One region of the Exiguobacterium sp. s64 genome, then DNA from elsewhere that is predicted to be linked to it. Evidence: predicted binding sites of a transcription regulator. Region 1 holds the regulator's gene; the other holds the start of a gene.
What was found. Region 1 encodes LexA, which represses DNA repair genes until DNA is damaged. Its sites were predicted from a motif close to CGAACATATGTTCG; they were not measured.
Positions count from the first base shown of each region.

Region 2: parE (DNA topoisomerase IV subunit B) is a predicted target of LexA. The motif match lies at 2,409-2,422, and genes of this name have one in related genera.

Region 1 is NZ_JACSLH010000002.1:158,651-162,867, reverse strand. It holds gene KNP64_RS04390 (DNA alkylation repair protein) at 1-695, shown strand, start outside; gene KNP64_RS04385 (metal-binding protein) at 781-1,221, opposite strand; gene lexA (transcriptional repressor LexA) at 1,221-1,841, opposite strand; gene KNP64_RS04375 (hypothetical protein) at 2,047-2,283, shown strand; gene KNP64_RS04370 (YneB family resolvase-like protein) at 2,356-3,000, shown strand; gene KNP64_RS04365 (DUF896 domain-containing protein) at 3,061-3,294, shown strand; gene tkt (transketolase) at 3,494-4,217, shown strand, end outside.
Region 2 is NZ_JACSLH010000002.1:34,872-39,088, forward strand. It holds gene parC (DNA topoisomerase IV subunit A) at 1-421, opposite strand, end outside; gene parE (DNA topoisomerase IV subunit B) at 424-2,391, opposite strand; gene KNP64_RS03750 (CoA-binding protein) at 2,521-2,925, opposite strand; gene KNP64_RS14960 (GGDEF domain-containing protein) at 3,278-4,217, shown strand, end outside.

The sequences.
Region 1 (4,217 bases):
AAATGACAGCTTGGGCCATTCATCCGAACGAACATGTTCGGCGTTTGGCGAGTGAGGGTTGTCGTCCTCGCCTTCCGTGGGCGGAATCGTTACCCATGTTCAAAGAAGACCCAGCTCCAGTGTTGGAGATTTTAGAGTTGTTAAAAGAAGATCCATCATTATATGTGAGAAAAAGTGTCGCTAACAACCTCAACGATATCTCGAAAGATCACCCAGAAGCTGTACTCGCAGTCTCGCGACGATGGCAGGGCGAGCATCCTCATACCGATTGGATCATTAGACACGGATGCCGGACACTGATCAAGTCAGCCCATCCTGACGCGTTAACGATATTCGGTTATACGCAGGAAACAAATTTAACCGTCGACTCATCGATTTCTATACATCCGAACGTGATCCGCATAGGGGAGGCGTGCGAGATTCAGTACGATGTGTCCATTCGTCCAGGGGATGCTGCTTATGTTCGTATCGAATACGCGATTGAGTTTATAAAGGCCAACGGGAAAGCGAGTCGTAAAGCATTCCTGCTAGCGAATAGAACCGTCGCTGGGGGTGCGCGACTTGCAGCGACCAGAGTGCACGACTGGTCAGATTTGACGACCCGTCGGCATTATCCAGGGGAGCATCGTGTCGTCTTGTTGGTAAATGGACGAGAAGTGGCTGAAAATCATGTCATGTTGCATAAAAGTTGTTGAACTTCTATATAATAAACGGTTCGAAAAAGGGCAACCCAGTCTAATAGACGGGTTGCCCTTTTAGGTGTATGGCATAAGCATTTGCTTAAAACGCACGTTTGAAGAACGTCGATGCATAGTCGAGCGTCGTATGTAGCGTCGTCGCGAAGACGAGTCCGAAGAAGCAGGCTGCCCCGTTCAGGTCGAGCCACGATTTGGCAGCTTCCTCATACGGCGTGAACGTGAGCACGAGCGTGAGCGGGAAACCGAGATAGATGACCCGGATCAGATCGCTCAAGAGCGGCAAATGCGAGAATAACGACCGATGGGGCATAAGCTTCACGTAAGGGAGCCAAAAGCCCCGAAGCGGTCCCCATCGATAATAGGCGTCCGACTTCAAGTCGAGGTCCGGGGAGAGCCAGAACGTCCCGATCAGGGCGCCGAATAGGAACACGGTCGGAACATCGATGTCAATAAAAGGCGTGGCAATCGCAAGAGCACCGATTGCCACGAGATTCGTACGGGTATGTGTCTTGCCACTCGCCATTAGTGAATCGTGCGGTATACACCGATGACCTTCCCTAAAATCGACACGTTATCGAAATACATCGCTTCGAGCTCGTCGTTCTCCGGCTGGAGGCGAACTTTCGAAGCTTCTTTATAAATCCGCTTCACGGTCGCTTCACCTTCATCCGTCATGGCGACGACAATCTCTCCATTGTCGGCCGTGTTCTGTTGACGGACGAGGACGCGGTCCCCATCCAAGATCCCCGCGTTAATCATCGAGTCTCCTGAGACAGAGAGCATGTAGACGTTGTCGGAACCGACGACGTGAGCCGGGAGCGGGAAGTGTTCTTCCACGTTCTCGATGGCCGTGATCGGCGTACCGGCTGTGACTTTCCCGATGACCGGCACGTACATGACGGCATCGTGGTCTTCGACGACGGACATCTCTTCATCCAAAATCTCGATGGCGCGTGGCTTCGTCTTATCACGTCGAATCAATCCACGCTTCTCAAGACGGTCCAAGTGACCGTGTACAGTCGAGCTCGATGCGAGCCCGACAGCCTCGCCAATTTCGCGGACCGAAGGGGGATACCCTTTCGCCCGAACCTCAGCTTTTATAAAATCAAGAATCTGTTGTTGTCTTGCTGACATTTTTTTCAATGGATTTCACCTCGATTATGTCGAATAACCTGCGAACGCATCCTATTCTTTATGGGTTTAGTTTAACACAAGAACACATGAGCGCACAAACATTCGTTCGTTTTTTTCTGCTTGACCGAACAGAAGTTCTTGTTTTATGATGAGAACAGATAAACGAACAGACGTTCTCGAGAACGTGTATTCTTATTACCAGGAGGCAATGATTATGAGAGACACAATCAATGGAATCATCTTAGTCGGCATGTTGGCACTCGGTATGTTCGTATTTTTCGCGGTCGGAGAGCTTCGTGACAACGAAGCGGTCGTCGTGACCGAACAAAAAGTCGAACACAGTATTGAAGAAGAAGTCGCCTTGAAAGAGGCGGAGACGCTCGAAGCGCACATTCTCGCTAAACGGGATGAGGAAAAAGACGACAAGACGACGTGGTTCGCCGCCGAATAATCGTTTCTGATTGCGAACATCCCTTCATCCTGTGTATCGTAGAGGGCGAATGGAAAGAAAGGAAGTGACGCGATGCGAGTCGTCATTTATTGTCGCGTATCGACGAACAAGTCCACCCAAGAGACGTCGCTCAGTCGTCAGGCGGACGAATTGAAGCAGATGGCGAGACGTCTTGATGCTGAGGTGGTCGATGTGATCAGTGAACAAGAGAGCGGGTATGAGGTCAATCGGGCGGGACTGCTCGATCTATTGGAGCACGTCTCGACGTCCGATCTCGATGCCGTGCTCGTGAGCGATGACAGCCGTCTCGGACGGGGAAATGCAAAAATCGCTATCTTGCATACGCTCATGAAACATAACGTGCGCTTGTTGACGATGCAGTCGTCCGATGAATATATCGTCTCCGACGCCGAGAAGATGGTACTCGAGATCGTCAGTGTCGTCGAAGAGTATCAACGAAAGATCCATAACGCTAAAATTTCACGCGGAATGCGTCGGGCGGTCGCGAACGGATTTAATCCGCATCGGAATATCCAGCACCATGACCAGGGAGGCCGGAGCCGAATCGAAGTTCCGATTGAAGAAATCGTCCAATTGCGTGAACGTGGACTCACGTTCGCTGAAATTGCCGCCACCCTCCGCGGTTTTGGTTATGAGGTATCGAAAGCGACCGTGAACCGGCGCTACTTGGAGCACGTGTCGGTACCAGAAACTTGATTCCTGCTCGCTGATTTTGTACAGTAGAAGGACAAATTCAGTAGAGAGGGGGCGAGCCCGATGCTAGCACCTGAACAGTTGGAGCGAATCAATTTCCTCGCCAACAAAGCAAAGACAGATGGTCTGTCACCACAAGAGATGGACGAGCAGCAAGCGCTGCGCCAACAATATTTGCAAGCGTTCCGCCAATCATTCAAATCACAGATGATGGGAATGAAGGTCGTCGATCCGGAAGGAAACGACGTAACGCCAGAAAAATTAAAAGATGAGCAGGAACGTTACCGCTCAGAATGACCATGAATGCACATCCTATTTCATATAGGATGTGCATGTTTGTTATACGCGAACGTTGATCAGGGGGACTCATTGATGCGTTTTCAAACGAAAGGAAGTAAACGATTCCATTTAATGTGTTATACTAATTAATTAGTTGTGACACACGAATGAGTGTGCTAAAATATGACGGGTAGAAACTTTGTTAACAACAGAGAGGATGAAATTAGTGGAAACAACTACTAAAGAATTATTAGCGATTAACTCGATTCGGACGCTCTCAATCGACGCGGTCCAAAAAGCGAACTCAGGTCACCCGGGTATGCCGATGGGTGCGGCTCCGATGGCGTTCACACTTTGGACGGACAAAATGCGTCACAACCCGAAAAACCCGAACTGGTTCAACCGTGATCGGTTCGTCCTTTCAGCGGGACACGGTTCGATGCTCTTGTACTCGCTTCTTCACTTATCTGGTTACGATCTCTCAATGGACGATCTCAAATCGTTCCGCCAAATGGATTCGAAAACGCCTGGGCATCCAGAGTACCGTCACACGGCAGGTGTCGACGCGACGACTGGACCGCTCGGACAAGGGATCGCCATGGCTGTCGGGATGGCAATGGCAGAGAAACATTTGGAAGCGACGTACAACCGCGATGAGTTCAAAGTGGTTGACCACTTCACATACGGGATTTGCGGAGACGGTGACTTGATGGAAGGCGTATCGGCAGAAGCTGCTTCGCTCGCTGGTCACTTGAAACTTGGCAAACTCGTCGTCCTTTACGATTCAAATGATATCTCGCTTGACGGCGACCTTCACAAATCGTTCTCGGAAAGCGTTGAAGATCGTTTCAACGCCTACGGTTGGCAAGTGATCCGTGTCGAAGATGGTACGGATATCGATACAATCGCGAAAGCAATCGACGAAGCGAAAGCAGAAACGT
Region 2 (4,217 bases), 120 kb from region 1:
TGTTCTTCGAGATCGACGTCAGCATGACGCCGGCAATCTTCGACAGACGGGCCTCGGTATATCGCATCGCGGCGGCCGAGTCGCCGTCCATCGAGCCGTTGTTCCCGTGCATGTCGATGAGCGGGTAACGCAACTTCCAGTCCTGCGATAGGCGTACCATCGCCTCATAGACGGAACTGTCACCGTGCGGGTGATAGTTACCGATGACGTTCCCGACCGTCTTCGCCGATTTGCGGTACGGTTTCTCGTTCGTGTTGCCTTCATGGTGCATCGCATACAGGATGCGGCGCTGAACGGGTTTGAGGCCGTCGCGTGCGTCCGGGAGGGCCCGGTCCTGGATGATATATTTCGAGTAACGCCCGAAGCGGTCACCAACGACCTGTTCGAGCGACAAGTTTAAAATGTGTTGAATCGTCGACATCGTTACATCACTTCCTCAATCGCTTTAGTCACGTGTTCATTGGCGATGATCGAATCATCTTCCTGGAGGCCGAAGGCGACGTTCTCCTCGATCCACTCCCGGCGATGGACGACATTGTCCCCCATGAGCACCGAGACACGCTTGTCGGCGACGGCAGCATCGTCGACCGTGACACGGATGAGCGTCCGTGTGTCGGGGTTCATCGTCGTCTCCCATAGCTGGTCGGCGTTCATCTCACCGAGACCTTTGTAGCGCTGGAGGATATAGCCCTTCTTATACACTTTGACGAGCTTCTCGAGCGCCTCTTCGTCCCAAGCGTACTCGAACTGTTCCGACTTGCCTTTCCCTTTCGAAATCCGATAGAGCGGCGGCAAGGCGACGAACACTTTGCCAGCCTCGACGAGAGGGCGCATATAACGGAAGAAGAACGTCAACAGGAGCACTTGGATGTGGGCCCCGTCCGTATCGGCATCGGTCATGATGATGATTTTGTCGAAATTGCAGTCCTCAAGGTCGAAGTCGTGGCCGACCCCGGCCCCGATCGCGTGGATGATCGTATTGATTTCCTCATTCTTCATGATGTCCTGAAGTTTCGACTTCTCCGAGTTGATGACCTTCCCGCGCAGCGGCAGGATGGCCTGGAACGTCCGGTCACGGCCCTGTTTAGCCGAACCGCCGGCCGAGTCACCCTCGACGAGGAACAGTTCGTTCTTGGCGGCGTTCTTCGACGTCGCCGGCGTCAGTTTTCCGTTCAAGATGCTCGAACGTTTCTTCTTCTTGCCGTTGCGCGCCTCTTCCCGGGCTTTCCGGGCGGCTTCGCGGGCCTGGGCGGCGCGGATCGCCTTCTTGATGAGCATCGTCGCCATCTGCGGGTTCTCCTCGAGGAAAATCGTCAGTTGTTTGGCCATGACACCATCAGCGCTCGTACGTGCCTCGGGCGAACCGAGTTTCGATTTCGTCTGTCCCTCGAACTGGAGGAACTCTTCCGGGATCCGTACCGAGACGATGAGCGTCAAGCCTTCGCGGACATCACCGCCGTCGAGGTTCTTGTCTTTTTCTTTCAACAATCCGTTCTTACGGGCGTATTCATTCACGATGCGGGTCATCGCCGTCTTGGCGCCGACCTCGTGCGTGCCGCCGTCACGAGTCCGGACGTTGTTGACGAACGAGAGGACGTTCTCAGAATAGGCGTCCGTGAACTGGAAGGCGAGCTCTAGCTCGATATCGTTCTCCGTCCCTTCGAAGTAGACGATCGGATGAAGCGTCGCCTTGTCGTCGTTCAAATATTGGACGAACTCGGCAATCCCTTCCTCGTAATGGAACGTCTCTTCTTTATCCGAACGCTCGTCCGTCAACGTGATCGTCAATCCTTTTAACAGGAATGCCGATTCACGGAGCCGTTCAGCGAGCGTGTCGTAGTTATATGTCGTCGTCGAGAAGATCGAGGCGTCCGGTTTGAAGTAGACGCTCGTCCCCGTCTGACGCGTCTTTCCGGTCTCGAGGAGCGTCGTCTGCGGAATCCCGCCGTCGGCAAACGTCTGCTCGAACACTTTGCCGTCGCGATAAATCGTGACGAGGACCTTGCTCGAGAGTGCGTTCACGACCGAGGCGCCGACCCCGTGGAGTCCACCTGACGTCTTGTAGCCACCTTGGCCGAACTTACCGCCGGCGTGGAGGACCGTGAAGATGACCTCTGGCGTTGGTTTCCCGGAGGCGTGCATCCCGGTCGGCATACCACGCCCGTGGTCGCGTACCGTGATCGCGTCATCTTTATGGATGGTCACGTCGATTTGGCCACCGAATCCGGCGAGCGCCTCATCGATCGCGTTATCGACGATCTCATAGACGAGATGGTGCAAGCCGCGATGGTCGGTCGAACCGATATACATCCCCGGACGTTTCCGGACAGCAGTCAGTCCTTCGAGCACCTGGATGGCGTCTTCATTGTAATTAAATAAGTCTGTTGACATCTTCGTCACCTCAATTTCGAACACACGTTCGTTTTTCTATCCTATTGTATAGCTGTTTTTAGATTCTGGCAAGCCTCCCTCCGCGAGCGGGGCTCGTGAAAAAAAGGAGACCTACCAAGGAGGTAGGTCTTAACCGAGAAGGCGGGCGTGCTCGACATAGATGCATCGATTTTCGATGTAGTCGAGTCCGGCATCGCGAGCGATCCGCTCGGCGTCCGGGCTGGTGAGCCCGAGCTGGTTGAAGACGAGACCGACATCCCCATGTCGGACGGCATCTTCGGCCACGCCGGCCAAATACTCATTGCGTCGGAAGACGTCGACGATATCGACGCGCCCCGGGATGCTCTCGACCGTCGGATAGACTTTGCGTCCGTTCCACGTCTCGAGCGTTGGATTGACAGGGATGACTGTGTAACCTTGCAAGATCAAATAGTCTGCGATTTGGTTCGCGGTCTTGTTCGGGTTCGCTGACACGCCGACGACAGCAATCGTCTTCGCCTCGGTGAGCCATTGTTTCAAACGTTGATCGTCCATCCTGAAATCCCCCTTTTGTTTACGTTCTCAGTGTACCTTTACCTGAATCACCGTTTCAAGCTTTATTTTCTTTTATCATACAACTGTAACTCTTTCAAATTTTTAAAACAAATCAATTGGTTCACCATAACTTATTATGTAAACCGGATTATATGACGTTATTTCTCCGGATCACAGGTCGATGTGTGTCTCGGATGAAAATGAAGTGTGAGCGAACGTTGCGTGAAATATCTATTTCACGCAACTATACGTGCGATTTAAAGGCGTTTGTGCGTGTCAATTTTAATCGATTGTTGGATAGGCATGGGCAAATGAGGATGGGTTCGGTATACTGAAAAAAGGAGGTGTTCGCGTGGGAACAGCTTATGAGGAACGTCGCGGTACACTATATAATTACCGCATCACTTTTTATGGGAACGTGTTCGCTTGGCTCATCCATGTCGTGTTCTTGATCACGTTTTGGCGACTTGACGTAACCGTCCTTGCCTGGTCGAACGTACTCAGCGTTCTCTATTACACATTGTCTTTTTATTTTGTACATAAACGATATTATCGGACGTTCTTCATCGGTCTCTTCGTCGAAGTCGTCTACAACGCCATCATCTCGACAATCGTCCTCGGCTGGGGCGCGAACGTCCACTACTTTATCCTCACGGTCGCCTATGGCGTGTTCTTCATGCCGAACGTGAGCCGGGCCATCCGAATCGCCTCGACGATGCTCGCCATGGGAATCTATGGCTATTTATATGTGAACGTGACGGACGGGACATCGCCGCTCGGCCCGACTTTCGAGCAAGTCATCGGGGTAACATGTTTACTCGCGACCATCGCCTTGATCGCCGGGCTGTCATTCATCTTCGAAGGGGCGGTCGTCGAGGTGACGTCCGAACTCGAACAGACGAACGAACGGCTACATACCCTCGCCTCGCGGGACGGTCTGACCGGTCTCTATAATCGTACGACCGGATACCGTTTAATCGAAGAGGCGATCCGTGAAGCGGTCTTGTCGGGACGCCCGTATGCGGTCGTCTTGGCCGACATCGACCATTTCAAGTCGTTCAATGAACGGCATGGTCACGACTGCGGCGACCTCGTGCTCAAACAAGTCGCCTCTGCGCTCACGCGGACCGACGGCATTGCCGTCCGTTGGGGCGGCGAGGAGTTCCTCTTGTTCTTGACGAACCAGTCAGAGGATGAGGCGGCGCAAGCAATCGACCACCTGAGACAGCAAATCAAATCTCTCGAGACGATTTATGAGGGACGACGGCTCAGCGTGACAATGACATTCGGTG